3 regions of the Marinobacter sp. ST-43 genome follow, and region 2 is predicted to be linked to each of the others. Evidence: predicted binding sites of a transcription regulator. Region 2 holds the regulator's gene; each other region holds the start of a gene.
The links. Region 2 encodes sigma-54, which starts transcription at its own class of promoters, with help from an activator protein. Its sites were predicted from a motif close to ANTGGCATNNANNTTGCTNT; they were not measured.

Region 1 (5,522 bases), on a different contig from region 2:
CCTTGGGGGTGTGTTCTACAGCATCGACATGCTGCCGTCGTTCTGGCAGGGCGTGTCCATGGCGAATCCGATCCTGTATATGGTTAACGGTTTTCGCTTCGGCATACTGGGTGTTTCGGACGTTAATCCGTTCGTGTCTCTTGGTATGATTCTGGTTTTCATCGTCTTGCTGGCGGCGGTTGCCTTGCGCATGCTTGCCCGTGGCAAGGGCATTCGACACTGATTTAATTCCGGAACTGATATGGCTCTTGATAACGCGCCACTGGGCAAGTCCAGTGAATACCCTGATCAGTATGATCCGTCTCTGCTGTTCCCGGTGGCCCGGGAAGAAAACCGCCGGCGAATCGGCCTGGACGATGGTCGCTGGCCCTGGTTTGGCGAGGACATGTGGCAGGCCTGGGAAATCTCCTGGCTGAAGCCCGGCGGTGTACCGGCCGTGGCCTGGGGAGAAATCCGGTTTCCTGCGGCATCGCCTGCCATTATTGAGAGCAAATCCCTGAAGTTGTATCTGAACTCTCTGAATCAGGCGGTGTTCTCGTCTCCGGATCAAGTGGCCGAGACCATTACCCAGGATCTTTCGAGTGCCTGTGGTGCGGCGGTGGATGTGACGCTTCTGAGTGTGGATGACTCAGCGCCTGCAATCGGCCGGCCCGAAGGATACGAGTTGATCGATGATGAAACGCTAGAGCAGGTGGCCTACGACTATGCGCCTGAGTCGCTGACAACCAGCGAGCCGGTGGTCAGTGAAGGCTTGTGTTCACATCTTCTGAAAAGCAACTGTCCAGTGACCGGCCAACCCGACTGGGCCACGGTACTGATTCGCTATTCCGGGAGGAAGATTGATCGGGCAGGGTTGCTGCGCTATATCGTGAGCTTCCGTCAGAAACAGGATTTTCACGAACACTGCGTTGAAACCATCTTTACTGACTTGATGGCGAGGTGTCAGCCGGAATCCTTGATGGTGTGCGCCCGTTACACCCGGCGTGGTGGCCTGGATATCAACCCCTGGCGCAGCACATGTGCTGAAGATGGTCCGGGGCCGCGGCTGGTTAGGCAGTAGCAGGCTCGGCTATTCGGTATCGTCTTCCTGACGCAGTCGGTCGGCTGCGTCTTCGAGGGCGCTGAGTATGGCTTTGCGCTCCCGTTCGGTGACCTTATCGGAATCCAGGTACATGGCAAAGCCGCTGTGTTCGTGTTCCAGGAAGCTACGGTGAGGCCCCATGTCGCGCCGGAAATCCACCACCTCGTAGATGGGCACCGGCTTGCCAAAGCCTTTTACGGTAATCTCGCCCTTGTCCCGGCACATAATGCGGTCTTTGATCAGCGAGAAGGTCTCATACGACACCAGAATCTCGCCTGGTTCCGCCAGGGACTCCAGTCGGCTGGCGAGGTTCACTTCCTTGCCGATAATGGTGTAATCCATCCGGTTTTCGGCGCCGAAGTTACCAACCGTGGTGTAGCCGGTACTGATGCCCATGCGGATTTCCAGGGGCGTCTTGATGCCCAGGCTGCGCCATTTCTGGCGCATGATCTTCATGTGTTTGCGCATCTCGATGGCCATGGACACACACGAGAACGCATCTTCTTTCTGGCCGCGACTGGTCGGATCGCCAAAGAACACCATGATGGAATCGCCGACAAACTTGTCGATGGTGCCGCCGTATTTCAGGGCGACCTCTGACATTTCGTTGAAGTAGTGATTCAGAAGCTCGGTAAGGGCTTCCGGCTCCATCTCCTCCGACAGTTCAGTAAAGCCTTTTATGTCTGAGAAAAACACTGCCAGTTTCTTGCGCTGGGTTTCAAGCCGAACATCCCGTTCCCCGGTAAAGATGGACTGCCAGACCTGAGGCGACAGGTATTTCGAGAGCTTGTGGGACAGGGCGATGGACTGTTCCCGCTGGTTCTGAATCTGGGTCTTTGCCAGCAGCAGGGCCCGGGCCTGCTGGTGTGAGTAATAGGCGGTAACGCAGATGTACGTGCCTGTGGCCAAAATGGCGACGATGCTGGTGAGCAGCGGGGCTTCCAGATCGGCGGCGGTGCCGGTTGCCGCCACTGTGGCGGCCATGGCGGCAGACATGAGCGCTGTGCCGAACAACCATTGCCTGACGCCGCCCACGATCAGACAGCTGAACATCAGCATCAGGACAACCGATACCGATGGAATGGCGATCAATCCGATCAAGCCAATAAAGCTGCCTCCGATTATGCAGTCGAGGAACAGCATTTTTTGCCGAATCCGGGCTGAACGTCGCAGGAAGGTTCGCCGTGTAAGCACGTGCGCGAGGTGTGGCCAGATCAGAGCGCCAGCCACCATCCAGAGAAGCAATTGGGGAAACACATCCTGAAGGACACCCGTGACAATAATGGCGGCAGTGGCGGTGTAGGCCAGTATCCGACCGTTGTAATCGGGCATCGGTGGAATCGCCACCGTGTGGTCGTAGATGTCGCCTTGCCCCAGCTTGCCGGTATTGCCGGTTATGCTGCGTAATTCAGCGGGTGCGCTCATCATTTTCAGAACCGGATCCTTCCGATAAGTATGTCGCTCATTGTATGCTGCCGATTCTTTATAATTGTTGGTTTGAACTACGACTAAAGATTAACAGCATTACGTAGAACTCACAATTCATCGGGGCCGCTTCCGGCCCAACCGAAAATCATGCAACCAATCAACAGCGAGACTGTATGAGTTCGATAACCCGTTTTATTCTGGATCGTGCTTCGGAGCCCCGTTTGCAGGCACCGGCACCACCGGTGTCTGTGGTTGATCAGGCCTTCCGGTGCGCGGCCCGGGCCCCGGATCATGCGTTGTTGAGGCCCTGGCGTTATCTCGTGATAGAGGGGGAAGGCCTGGCAGCTCTGGGCGACCTGTTTGCTGAATGCTGCCCGCCGGACGCTTCTGATAAGGAGCGTGAGAAGGCCCGGAATGCTCCGGCTCGTGCACCCATGATTATTGTCGGTATTGCGTCGCCCCGTCATCATCCGAAGGTGCCGGAGGTGGAGCAGGTAATGTCGGCAGCGGCCGGTATGAGTTTTATCTCCCTGGCGCTGAATGATGCCGGCTACGGCGCCATGTGGCGAACCGGGCCTGTGGCTTATCATCCGTCGCTGCATGACGGTCTTAGGCTGCTGCCGGGCGAGTCCATTATCGGTTTCCTCTATACCGGTACCGTTGCCAGTGAGAAACCATCGGTGCCCCGGCCCGATACCAAAGAGTATGTCTCAAGGTGGGCCGCGCCAGGGCGCACTTCCCCCTGGCAAGTCTGAGCCTCGATCAGCGGCAAGTCCGCCTGGGGAAACCCGTTGCCGCCCTCGTTGCGTTTAACCGGAATTTGCCGCTCATTTATTAGACAGCCCTCTTCGAAGCCCGCATTACAGCGGGCTTTTTCAATTCTGGCACTCTGCTTGCTTTAATCACTTCAGAACGCAAAACCGGCAAGTTCACAGGTTCAGCCTGGTCGGTGCAAAGATCTGGAGGCAGTAATGGCAATTACATTCGACAAAGCGCTCGGTATTCATGAGCACGCGCTGCAGGCGCGGGTCAAGCGGGCCGAAGTGCTGGCGAACAACCTGGCAAATGCCGACACTCCGGGCTACAAGGCCCGCGACGTGGATTTCCAGGCGATGATGCAGAAGGCGCAGGATTCCATGACGGGCTTTGGTATGACCACGACCCACAGCGGCCATATGGACACCTCCAGCCCCGGCGCTGACGGCGAGCTGCTGTACCGTACCCCGCACCAGCCATCAATTGATGGCAATACCGTGGATGCGCAGGCCGAGCAGACCCGTTTCATGCGCAACGCCATGGATTATCAGGCCAGCTTCCAGTTCCTGAGTAGTCGGTTTTCCGGCCTGACAAAGGCGCTGAAGGGCGAATAAGCCGCAGTTCGTACGAGATTGAAGGAGATTGTCATGTCACTGGGTAACATTTTCGACATCGCCGGTTCCGGCATGACCGCACAGTCACTGCGGCTCAACACCACCGCGTCTAACATTGCCAACGCAGAAACCGCCAGTTCGAGCACGGATACAACGTACCGTGCCCGCAAACCGGTGTTTGCCGCTATTCAGCAGGCCATGCTGAACCCTGATCAGCAGGGATTTGGAATGGGTTCCGAAGAGGGGCCCGGGGCCGGCGTTCGCGTTGAGGGGATTGTCGAGAGCGATGCAGAACTGCAGATGCGCTATGAGCCGAATCACCCCGCCGCGAACGAGGAAGGGTACGTTTACTACCCCAACGTGAACGTGGTTGAGGAAATGGCGGACATGATGTCGTCGTCCCGCAGTTTTCAGATGAATGTGGATGTCATGAACACCGCCAAATCCATGATGCAGCGAATTCTGACACTGGGTCAGCAGTAACAAGTGAGGATTAAGCCATGAGTGCAGTGAATTCCGCAGCCGCCTCAGACGTGCTGAGCCAGTACCAGCTGAACCAGGAGGGCAAGACCCCTGGTGGCAACGAGCTGGGTAAAGACGCGTTTATGGAGCTGATGCTGGCGCAGCTCAAGAATCAGAACCCGCTGGAGCCGCAGGACAACGGCGATTTTATCGCGCAGCTGGCCCAGTTCAGTTCTCTGGAAGAAATGCAGAATCTGTCTGGCAGCGTCGATGATGTTGTTGGTCAGTTCCGCTCCAGCCAGGCCTTGCAGGCCTCAGCGATGGTGGGAAAAACCGTGCTGGCACCCTCCAGTGTGGGCATTCTGGGTAGCGAAGGCGAGATAACTGGCACCATTCAAGTGCCGGCTTCCACGGGTGGGCTGCGACTGTCGGTCATGAATCAAAGCGGCGAACTAGTTCGCCAGATTGATATGGGCAGCAGCCAGGCTGGTGTGGTGTCGTTCCAGTGGGATGGGCAAGACGGCAACGGCAATCCTTTGCCGCCCGGACCCTACTCGATCGTCGCACAGGGCTCCTATCCCTCCGGGTCAGAGCAGCTGGCGACCATGGTGAGCGCCAATGTCGACAGTGTGTCGTTGGGGCAGGGTGGTTCCATTACTCTGAATCTGGCCGGAATGGGCTCCATTCCGCTGTCTGAAGTCAAACAAATCAACTGATCCGGTGTCAGACCAGGAGGTATAAGTCATGGCATTTAACACAGGTTTGAGCGGGCTGCGCGCCGCTTCGGTGGATCTGGATGTCACCGGTAACAACATCGCCAACGCCAGTACCGTCGGCTTCAAAAGCAGCAAGGTACAGTTCGGTGATTTGTACGCCAGTGGTTTCCTGAGTGCCGGTACCAATCCGATTGGCGACGGCGTGCGGGTGCAGGACGTAAAGCAGTCATTCGGTCAGGGCAATATCAGCTTCACCGATAACGGCCTGGATATGGCTATCAGTGGTGATGGCTTCTTTATTCTGAACAATGGCGGTGAAATCCGTTATTCCCGGGCTGGCCAGTTCGGGATTGATAAAGAAGGTTATGTTGTTAATAACCAGAATATGCGGGTTCAGGGCTACGTCGCTGACGGTGATGGCAACTTGTCTGGTATCCGTGGTGACCTACAAATTGAAACTGATAA
Region 2 (5,522 bases):
CCGCAACGGCAAAACCATCCGGGCAGACCACCTGGCGGCAGAAGCCTTGAATATCATGGAAGAAATGAAGATCAACGCCTTGCCGGTTACCGACGCAAACGGCACCCTGGTGGGCGCCATTAATATGCACGACCTGCTGCGGGCCGGAGTGATTTGATGACTCAGACAGCGCATCCGTTACAAACCCACTGGGACGCAGCCCTGAAGGCCAAGGCATCGGGCATTCGCCTGATCGCCCTGGATGTGGACGGCATCATGAGCGATGGTCGCCTCTATTTCAGTGCCAGCGGCGACGAACTCAAGGCCTTCAACATTCTTGACGGCCTGGGCCTGAAACAGCTGATGCAGGCAGGCATCACCGTGGCGGTGATTACCGGACGACGTTCTCCCCTCACGGAAAAGCGAATGTCGGATCTGGGCATCCCGCATCTGATGCAGGGTCGCGAAGACAAGAAGGTCGCATTGCTGGAACTGATCCGGGATATGAACCTTGAGCCGGAGCAGATTGCCTACATGGGCGACGACCTGCCCGACCTGCCCGCGCTGCGTTTTGCCGGCCTTGGCATCACGGTACCCAACGGCTACTGGCTGGTTCAGCAACACGCCGACTACTGTACCCGCAGCCACGGTGGACAGGGCGCTGTGCGCGAGGCCTGCGATCTCCTGCTCTGGGCTCAAGGGCACCTGGACACCACTCTTGCTCCCTATCTGGACGAGCCAGCATGATCACCGAGCGGCTTTTCGGCGATCGTGGCAAACGGCGGGTTACAACCCTGGCCCTGGCCGTCACCGTAACAGCAACCGTTTTTTTGCTGTGGCAAAGCGACGAGCCTGTCAGCTCACGGAATGCCGCCAGCGACCTGCGGGGGCCCGCAGAACCCGACGGCTTTGTGGTGGGCGGCCAGTACCGTGCATGGGATGAGCAAGGCAACCTCCAGATTGATCTCACAAGCCCCAGAATTGAACAGTTTGAAGAAACCGGCACGGCTCATCTGGACACGCCGAGAGCCCGGCTTTTCAGTGAGGGCAGCCCCGAACCTTGGCTCATCGAGTCCAATGAAGGTAGCCTTCAGCAGAACAATGAAAAGCTGGAACTTACGGGGAACGTCCGGTTGACCCGACAGTCCGAAGGCCGCGAAGCCGTTCTCGAAACCGAGGCACTGACCCTGGACAACAGCAACGGCACCGTCTACACAGACCATCCGGTGTCCATCACCGAGCCTTTCGGCGTCACCCGCTCCACCGGCATGAAAGCCTGGATCGACGAACGCATTCTCGAACTCAACTCCCGGGTAGAGGGACAATATGAAACCGTCAGGTAAACGATCTTTCTGCCGGCCAGTGATTCTGGCCATGGCATTGCTGGCCGGCCCTGTATCGGCATTCAATCTGGATTCAGACATCCCCATCAAGGTCAGTGCCGATTCTGCCCGCCTGGACGATAGCGCCGGTACGGCCGTTTACACCGGCGCTGTCGAACTGATCCAGGGCGAAACCCGGCTGGAAGCGGATCGGGTGGTACTTTACCGGAACCAACAAGGTGTCAGCCGGATTGAAGCCGCCGGCAACCCCGCCCATTACCGGCAACCTGGCCAGGAAGGCGAAGGCATGACCGATGCCAAGGCCCTGAACATCACCTGGTCTGGCGATGAAAACCTGGTCATTTTTGAAAGACAGGCCGTCATCGAACAGGGTGGCAACGTATTCCGGGGCGATGTCATCCACTACGACACCGTTCGCCGCGTTGTTACTGCGGAAGGCGGCACGCCATCCGACGGCGGCTCCGGCCGGGTGGAAATGGTGATTCAGCCTCGTAATTCAGCTCAATCCAGTGACGGGAAAGGTTCGGATGGCAGTTCTCAGGGCCAGTAATCTGGCAAAAAGCTACAAGCAGAAAAAAGTGGTGCTGGACGTTTCTCTGGAAATTCGCTCCGGCGAGATTGTCGGCCTGCTCGGCCCCAACGGCGCCGGCAAGACCACCTGCTTCTACATGATCGTGGGCCTGGTGCCTGCGGATCACGGCCGGATCACCATCGACACCCAGGACATCACCCCGCTGCCGATGCATGGCCGCGCCCGCAAGGGCATCGGCTACCTGCCCCAGGAAGCCTCCGTGTTCCGCAAACTGACCGTACGGGACAACATCATGGCCATCCTCGAAACCCGCAAAGGCATGAGCCGGGCGGAACGGGACGCCAAGCTGGAAGAGTTGCTGGAAGAGTTCCACATTACTCACATCCGGGACAGCGTGGGTATGGCACTATCCGGCGGCGAACGCCGCAGGGTTGAAATCGCCCGGGCGCTGGCCATGGAGCCTGCCTTTATTCTGCTGGACGAGCCCTTCGCGGGCGTAGACCCCATCTCAGTGAGTGACATCAAGCACATCATCCGGCACCTTCGGGACAAGGGCATCGGGGTCTTGATCACCGACCACAACGTTCGGGAAACCCTCGACATCTGCGAGAATGCCTACATCGTTTCCGGAGGCCACATCATTGCCTCCGGCAATGCCGAAGCCATTCTGGCAAACCAGCAGGTGAAAGAAGTATATCTGGGCGACGAGTTCCGGCTCTGACCTGATAAAACAGGGTTTATCCGAGGCCTGATTGTTTTGATGATCTGTAGCAAGTAAACTCGGCAAAAAACTTGCTTATACTGTTCACAGACAATGGCAAGTAACCAGCGTACAACATTTTTTTCGGCCTGTGCGCCGGCAAAGCAACAACCGGGATGCCCACGAGTTATGGATCTTGAGCCATGGTTATGAAAGCCTCATTACAGCTTAAGCTGGGCCAGAGTCTGACCATGACGCCCCAGCTGCAGCAGGCTATACGCCTGCTGCAGCTTTCTACCCTCGATCTCCAGCAGGAAATCCAGCAGGCGCTGGAATCAAACCCCATGCTGGAAACCTCCGAGGACGATGAGCACGCTGAAGGCGACGAACGCGAAGAGCACGAGCACAGCGAAGCTTCCGGCTCTGAGACCACCCAGGACGACAGCCACCAGGACGCGAGCCCGGACTGGGACGAAACCGAGAACGGCCCAGACTGGTCGTCCGAGAACGATATTCCGGACAACATTCCTGATGATCTGCCGGTTGATACCGCCTGGGATGACATCTACCAGTCTGCCCCGGCGCCGGCCAGCAAGGGCGAAGACGAGCACGAATCGGATTTCGAGACTCGTAATTCGCCCACCGAAACCCTGCAGGATCACCTCGAGTGGCAGCTGAACCTGACGCCCCTGAGCGAGCGGGATCAGGCCATTGCCCACGCGCTGCTGGATGCCGTGGATGAGCGCGGCTACCTGACGTCTGACATCGAGGACATTCACGCAGGGCTGCTGGACGAATCCGAAGAAGATCCGCTGGAACTGGACGAAGTGGAAGCGGTACTCCACCGCCTGCAACACTTCGACCCGCCCGGCGTGTTCGCTCGGGATCTCCAGGAATGCCTGCTGATTCAGCTCAACCAGCTGCCACCGGATACCCCCTGGCTGCGCCAGGCGAGACTGGTGGTTACCCAGTTCCTGCATCTGCTTGGCAACCGGGACTACGCACAGCTGTTGCGCCGCAGCCGGCTCAAGGAAGACCAGCTGAAACAGGTACTGGCCCTGATCACCAGCCTGAACCCTCGCCCTGGCGATGTCGTGGACCGGGCCGAACCGGATTACGTTATCCCGGACGTCATCGTACGCAAACACGAAGGCCGCTGGCGGGTTGAACTCAACCCGGAAATCGCTCCGCGTATCCGGGTGAATGCCAGCTACGCGTCACTGATCCGCCGGGCTGACAGCAGTGCCGATAACACCTACCTGCGCGACCAGCTGCAAGAAGCGAAATGGTTTATCAAGAGCCTGCAAAGCCGGAATGAAACCCTGCTGAAAGTGGCCACCCGCATCGTTGAACACCAGCAAGGGTTCCTCGATCAGGGCGAAGAAGCCATGAAGCCTCTGATCCTGTCTGACATTGCCCAGGCGGTGGAAATGCACGAGTCCACGATTTCCCGGGTTACCACCCAGAAGTACATGCACACGCCCCGCGGTATTTTTGAGCTGAAGTACTTTTTCTCCAGCCACGTCAGCACCGCCGAGGGCGGCGAATGCTCGTCTACAGCCATCCGGGCGATGATCAAGAAGCTGATTGCCGAGGAAACCCCGAAAAAGCCATTGAGCGATAGCAAAATTGCAGCCATGCTAGGGGAACAGGGAATCAACGTGGCGCGGCGTACCGTGGCCAAATACCGGGAGGCCATGCATATTCCTCCCTCGAACGAACGAAAACGCCTGGTTTAAACTTTCGCCGGTGCAAGATGCACTGGCACGCAAGCCGGCAAGCACGCCGGCAGTATGACAACAGGAGACGCCTATGCAACTCAACATTTCAGGCCATCACGTAGAACTGACTCCCGCTCTGAAGGATTACGTCAACACCAAGTTCGAGAAGCTGGAGCGTCACTTCGACCACATCAGTAACTGCCAGGTCACACTGGAGGTCGAGAAGGTGCGCCAGATGGCGGAAGCCACGCTGCACGTGATTGGTGGTGAGATTCACGCAAAGGCAGAAAATGAGGACATGTACGCCGCAATCGACGCTCTGGTCGACAAGCTGGACCGTCAGATCCTCAAGCACAAGGAAAAGAACGTAGACCGGATGCACGGTAACGGCGGTCGCTGAAGCGCGAACCTTACCGGGTGTTTCATGAAACGAGCTGCGGCGGGGCTAACCGGCCGCAGCCTTTTTTTTACGGACATGCAGTCGATCCATGAGCGAGCCATCCCTGACCATCGACAATATTCTTGCCCCTGAACTGACCCTGTGTAAGGTGCCGGCCTCAAGCAAGAAACGTGTGCTGGAGTTCATCGCTGAACGGATTCACTTTCAGGATGAAATCCTCAGCGACACCCAGATCTTCAACAATCTGGTCTCCCGCGAACGGCTGGGTAGCACCGGTATCGGCGAGGGTATTGCCATCCCCCACTGCCGACTGGAAGGCCTGGACCGGGTCATCGGCGTGCTGATGACTCTGGAGGAGCCGGTAGACTTTGATGCTATCGATAACCAGCCGGTAGATCTGGTGTTTGCACTGATCGTCCCCAAAGAAGCCACCAGTGAACACCTGGAGTTACTGAGCCAGCTGGCGGAGCGCTTCAATGACAGCACCTTCTGCGCCCGGCTGCGCCAGTGTGAAGATGCCGCGAGCCTTTACCAGCGTATGGCGGAGAGTAATCACTGAGATCAGCCTGATATCTGGACAGGCTGCCAGGCAGATTGAAGGAGAAACAGTCCCATGAAGCTGATTATCGTCAGTGGCCGATCCGGTTCCGGCAAGAGTACGGCTCTGCATGTGCTGGAAGACCTGGGATTCTACTGCATCGACAACCTGCCCATTGGTTTGCTGTTCCCGCTGACCCGGGAGGCGGCCACCCAGGAAGCACCGGGCCGGCTGAAGAAAATGGCCGTCAGTATTGATGCCCGTAATCTTTCTGCCGAGCTGGCCAATTTTGAAACCATCTACCAGCAA
Region 3 (5,522 bases), on a different contig from region 2:
AGCAGCGGGGACTGGATGAAAACATTATCCAGCAGTATCAGATTGGTTTTGCACCGGGCACCGGCACGGCACTTTACGACGCCGCCCCGAAGGATCTTAAAGCACCACTGATTGAGACCCGCACGGTGTCGGACCAGTACGGCCGCCCCAGGGATCTGTTCCGCAACCGGGTTATGTTTCCCATCCGGAACACCCGAGGCAAAACCATCGCCTTCGGCGGGCGCACGCTGGGCGACGACAAGGCCAAGTACATTAACTCGCCGGAATCGGACGTTTTCCACAAGAGCCGGGAAATCTACGGCCTGTTCGAGGCCCGGCAAGCCATTCGACAACTGGACAAGTTGCTGGTGGTCGAAGGCTATATGGATGTGATTGCGCTGGCCCAGCACGGCATCCATTACGCGGTGGCGACTCTGGGGACGGCCACCAACCAGGACAGCCTGACCGCACTGCTTCGGCACGTTCGGCATATCGTGTTCTGTTTTGACGGCGACCAGGCAGGTTTTCGGGCAGCGGACAGGGCCATGGAGAACGCCCTGGAGCTGATGGCAGACGGGCTGCACCTGCAGTTTCTCATGCTGCCAGAAGGCGAAGACCCGGACACACTGGTGCGCAAAGAAGGGCCGGACGCATTTCAGAAGCGTATTGAGGGCGCTACACCCTTCTCACGCTATCTGTTTGATCGCCAGAGCGAGGGCCTTGATCTGCAGTTGCCCGAACACCGAGGCGAACTTCGGGCACGGGTTGAGCCCTTGCTGAACAAGATGCCCCGCAGCACGTTGCGGGACGCCATGTGGCACGAAATGCTGCGCCTTTGCGGCGGCCGCAACCAGTGGCAGAACCGCCAGCAGGGCCAGAATACCAAGGCACGGGGCTGGCGCGGTGAAGGCAAGAGCCGGCCCACGGAAGAGCGGATTGACGTAAAACTCAGCAAAGACAGCACCTTGTGCCTGGCCTTGCTGGAAGCACCGGAACTGGCAACCGAAGTGAAAGCTCTGGCAGACAGCACCCGGCAGCTTGAACGCGCGGGGCGTTTTGCCCGCTGGTTACTGGAAGAAAAAATTCAGACCCGCAAGACACTGGTCGCGGGGCTGGCCACGAACAAACAGGCCAGGGACAGGTTTTACAACCTGTTTGACGAACTGGAGCACATACCGGCCCGGGAAAGCACACTGGCGGCTGCCAGAGAGCTGTTAAGCCCGAATGAAGAGGCCGCGCGTCAGCAGAGGCTGGCAACCCTGCTCCGGAACCTGGCACAGCTTTCCCCGGAAGAACGGGAGGAGCTGCGAACGCTCAGCGCCGGTACGTTAAATCCGAAGGCTGAAAGCTGAGCACTTGAAACCTGTTGCCCTGATCACCATCTAACCATTCGGTGGCAGCGCAACCGAGCGACAGCTATAATGGCTGTTTAACTTTTTTCCTTTTTAAAAGCGAGTTCACAGGGTGTCTATGTCAGGCAATTCGCAGAAATCACGTTTGAAAGACCTCATCGCACGAGGCAAGGAACAAGGTTACCTGACTTACGCCGAGGTAAACGATCACCTCCCGGAAGATATCGCAGATCCGGATCAGGTTGAAGACATTATCCGGATGATCAACGACATGGGTATCCAGGTGTGCGAAGAGACACCAGACGCGGATACCCTGCTGATGACCGAAGGTGACTCCACTGCCGACGAAGCTGCTGCCGCCGAAGCCGCTGCTGCTCTTGCCGCCGTTGAGACCGACGCTGGCCGCACCACCGATCCGGTGCGCATGTACATGCGCGAGATGGGCACCGTTGAGCTGCTGACCCGCGAAGGCGAAATTGTCATCGCCAAGCGCATCGAGGAAGGCATTCGCGATGTCATGGCCGCTGTAGCACATTTCCCGGGCACCGCCGGCACCGTGATTCAGGCCTACGACCGCATCATCGAGAATGAAGGTCGCATCAGCGACATCGTCACCGGCTTCCTCGACCCGGACGACGCCGAGCCGTTCATGGGTGAAGACACCAGCACCGAAGACACCTCTGCTGATGACAGCGATACCAGCAGCGATGACGACGATGACGACACCTCCAGCGAAGACGACAACGACAACGGGCCAGATCCGGAAGAAACCCGGCTGCGCTTCGAGCTGCTGAAAGAGAAGCTGGACGCTGCCGAGAAGGCCTTGGCCAAACACGGCCGTGGGCACAAGAAAACCCAGGAAGCCCTGAACGAACTGGGCCAGGTTTTCGCCCCGTTTAAGCTGGCCAACAAGGCGTTTGACGAACTGGTGAACGTCGTTCGTTCAACCAACGACCTGGTCCGCGAGAATGAGCGCGCCATCATGCAGATCTGTGTACGCGACTGCAAAATGCCGCGCAAAGACTTCATCAAATGGTTCCCGGGCAACGAAACTGATCTTGAGTGGGCCGGCGAAATTGCCGCCACCAAAAAGCCCTATGCGGCCGCTATCGGTGAGCGTGTAGATGAAATCGTTCGCCTGCAGAAGCGCATCCAGAACGTTCAGACCGAAGTGGATCTGGACGTGGCCGACATCAAGGAAATCAACCGCCGGGTGTCGATCGGCGAGGCGAAAGCCCGCCGCGCCAAAAAGGAAATGGTTGAGGCCAACCTGCGTCTGGTTATTTCCATCGCCAAGAAATACACCAACCGCGGCCTGCAGTTCCTGGATCTGATCCAGGAAGGCAACATTGGCCTGATGAAGGCGGTCGACAAGTTCGAGTACCGTCGTGGCTACAAGTTCTCCACCTACGCTACCTGGTGGATTCGCCAGGCCATCACCCGCTCCATCGCGGATCAGGCCCGCACGATCCGGATTCCGGTGCACATGATCGAGACGATCAACAAGCTCAACCGCATCTCCCGCCAGATGCTGCAGGAGATGGGCCGCGAGCCCACACCCGAGGAGCTGGGCGAGCGCATGGACATGCCGGAAGACAAGATCCGCAAGGTGCTGAAGATCGCCAAAGAGCCGATCTCCATGGAAACACCCATTGGTGACGACGAAGACAGTCATCTGGGCGATTTCATCGAAGATATCCAGGCTCTGTCGCCAGTGGATTCAGCCACGGCTGAAGGCCTGCGCGAAGCCACCCGCTCCGTGCTGGCCGGCCTGACCGCTCGGGAATCCAAAGTACTGCGCATGCGCTTTGGTATCGAGATGAACACCGACCACACTCTGGAAGAAGTCGGCAAGCAGTTCGATGTTACGCGGGAGCGTATCCGTCAGATCGAAGCCAAGGCCCTGCGCAAACTGCGCCACCCTTCCCGCTCCGATCACCTGCGCGGCTTCATTGACGACCAGGGCAACGGTTAATCCCCAAGACAGTAGCGGGCGCCACCCCTCGTGGGTATAATGGCGCCCGTTTTCTTTTCCGGGCCTATAGCTCAGTTGGTTAGAGCAGGGGACTCATAATCCCTTGGTCGCTGGTTCGAGTCCAGCTGGGCCCACCATCTCCCAAACTCCTCCCCCAACCCGCACCCAACTCACTCCTGTCCAACTTATTTACACATACGCCTCCAACCTTCTCTTAAGCACTGCCCAAGCCTCTGTTTTAACGTCAAATAATCCTATTGGCACACACTGTGCTGAAAGTCAGACGTAAGTACAGATCGCGGCTTCGCCGCACTGCGTTCAGGGCTTGCCCTGAGAGAAGGTGAAAAATGAAACAGATTACAAAGCAGATAACACACGTTATTGCGGCTCTGGCATTAACCTGGTCTGCTGGGGCTATGGCCCTGATCCTTGGCCCCGCAGACGCCGACAAAACTGTCGACGTAGGCCCCCCAAATCCAGCGCTTGACGCCGGTGACGTTGCAGCCCTTTTTGGAACGTCCGACCTCACTTTGCTTTACAAGTCCAACTACGAAGGCCCGGAAGAAGGCTCCTACCAATCCTTCTACTCCACCAGTTTCACCGGAGACCCTAACAACGCGGTGATCAGCTGGGATGGCCCGGACTACATTGTGTGCCCTGAGTGTTACCTGGTTGTCAAAGACGGCAACGAGCCACAATACCTGTTCAACATCGGCAGCTGGAATGGCCAGGACGTACTGGATCTTCAGGGCTTTTATCCAAACAGAGGCGCCATTTCTCATGTAGCGATCTTTGGCAAGTCCGTTCCTGTACAGGTTCCTGAGCCAGGAACACTGGGCCTGCTGGGACTTGGCATTCTGGGCATGCTCACAATCAGAAGAAAGTTACAAAAATCCGCCTGAGTGTCGACATTTTTTACATGCCACTAAAGCTCCCCTTGGGGAGCTTTTTTTGTGCCCGTTCACAAAACCGCAAACATTAAGTAACAGAAATACACGGAAGCCCACCTTTTAAGCTCATGAGTTTTCGGCCGTTTTAGACAATTCTTGAGGTACGCGGTTCTACCGACACCCTGTCGTGTCAAAAATGCCAACGTCCCGATCAGACAAGCCTCATACACTAAAACCTGAACAAGCGTACCAGTCCTGAAAGGAATCCCTCGGGACTGAGCACAAAAACAATGAGTGAACGGAGTGTATACATGGTTCTTTCCCCCCGATTCTCAGTACGGGCGGTATCCCTTGCCGTTGCAGCAGTTTCCGCCTCCCTGTCCATGCCCACCAGTGCCAGTATGGGCAACCTGGGCACCAGTTATGGTGTAATGCCGGTCGATGTGGCCACCGCCCAGTCCCTTTCGATGTTCAATGAGCAGGTTTCTGCCACCTACTACAATCCGGCAGCACTGACGAAAGATCCTCGTGGCGAGCTTACGGCGGGTATCCTTCATTCTGAACAGGAGCTGCGCTCCGATAATCCCAACGCCAGCGGGGACATTGTCTCCGACTCTCCGAGCCAACACGTTTTGATCGGCATGAAGACCAACCTTGGGTCACTCACCCGGTTCGGGCACCCCATCTATCTCGGGTTTATTGCGGGCGTGGAAAAGTACGGTAAGGAGATGCTGGCTTTCAGCTCTGAAACCAGCGAGAGCGGACAGTTCCTTCAATACGGGAAAGAACCTTTGTTCCTTAACATCGGTGGTGCAACCCCGATCTGGCGCGGTATTTCCGCCGGTGCTTCGGTTCGGGTAACGCTCGAAGCGACCGCTAATCTTGATGCCGTCTCGACGCTGGGCGGCGAAACCAGCCGTGAGCGCCTTGCGGTCAATGCCGAGCCTTCTCTGAAGACCATTCTGGGCACGAACATCGATCTGGGCAGCACATTTTGTCCTGAATCTGACTGTTTCCTGAACGGATGGGAAACGGCGCTGACCTACCGGACGAAGTCATCGGCCTCAACCACAGTCGACTCCAACATCATCGTGACCCAGACTATCCCGGATCCCGGGCTCAGCCTGGCTGTGACAACCATCGACTCATTCCAGCCGGAAACGATTGCCATCGGCACACAATACTCCGGTGACGGCTGGCGCATCGGCGGCAGTATCGAACAACAGAACTGGTCGGAACTGGAAGACGAATTCAGCGGCGACTCCATCAAGGATCAAGGTTCCGTGGCCTCCGGAAACCGGATCGGTTTCGACGACATCCTGATTC

Region 1: flgB (flagellar basal body rod protein FlgB) is a predicted target of sigma-54. The motif match lies at 3,390-3,409, and genes of this name have one in related genera.
Region 3: QPL98_RS09885 (PEP-CTERM sorting domain-containing protein) is a predicted target of sigma-54. The motif match lies at 3,563-3,582, and genes of this name have one in related genera.

Annotation. Positions count from the first base shown of each region.
Region 1 is NZ_JASSVO010000001.1:864,041-869,562, reverse strand. It holds gene QPL98_RS04110 (ABC transporter permease) at 1-223, shown strand, start outside; gene queF (NADPH-dependent 7-cyano-7-deazaguanine reductase QueF) at 242-1,060, shown strand; gene QPL98_RS04100 (adenylate/guanylate cyclase domain-containing protein) at 1,070-2,509, opposite strand; gene QPL98_RS04095 (nitroreductase) at 2,683-3,264, shown strand; gene flgB (flagellar basal body rod protein FlgB) at 3,481-3,879, shown strand; gene flgC (flagellar basal body rod protein FlgC) at 3,913-4,362, shown strand; gene QPL98_RS04080 (flagellar hook assembly protein FlgD) at 4,380-5,057, shown strand; gene QPL98_RS04075 (flagellar hook protein FlgE) at 5,086-5,522, shown strand, end outside.
Region 2 is NZ_JASSVO010000002.1:103,294-108,815, forward strand. It holds gene QPL98_RS04685 (KpsF/GutQ family sugar-phosphate isomerase) at 1-157, shown strand, start outside; gene QPL98_RS04690 (HAD family hydrolase) at 157-726, shown strand; gene lptC (LPS export ABC transporter periplasmic protein LptC) at 723-1,322, shown strand; gene lptA (lipopolysaccharide transport periplasmic protein LptA) at 1,306-1,872, shown strand; gene lptB (LPS export ABC transporter ATP-binding protein) at 1,850-2,575, shown strand; gene QPL98_RS04710 (RNA polymerase factor sigma-54) at 2,764-4,293, shown strand; gene hpf (ribosome hibernation promoting factor) at 4,367-4,675, shown strand; gene ptsN (PTS IIA-like nitrogen regulatory protein PtsN) at 4,764-5,234, shown strand; gene rapZ (RNase adapter RapZ) at 5,289-5,522, shown strand, end outside.
Region 3 is NZ_JASSVO010000005.1:216,336-221,857, reverse strand. It holds gene dnaG (DNA primase) at 1-1,331, shown strand, start outside; gene rpoD (RNA polymerase sigma factor RpoD) at 1,450-3,306, shown strand; tRNA gene QPL98_RS09890 (tRNA-Ile) at 3,367-3,443, shown strand; gene QPL98_RS09885 (PEP-CTERM sorting domain-containing protein) at 3,654-4,208, shown strand; gene aupA (alkane uptake protein AupA) at 4,508-5,522, shown strand, end outside.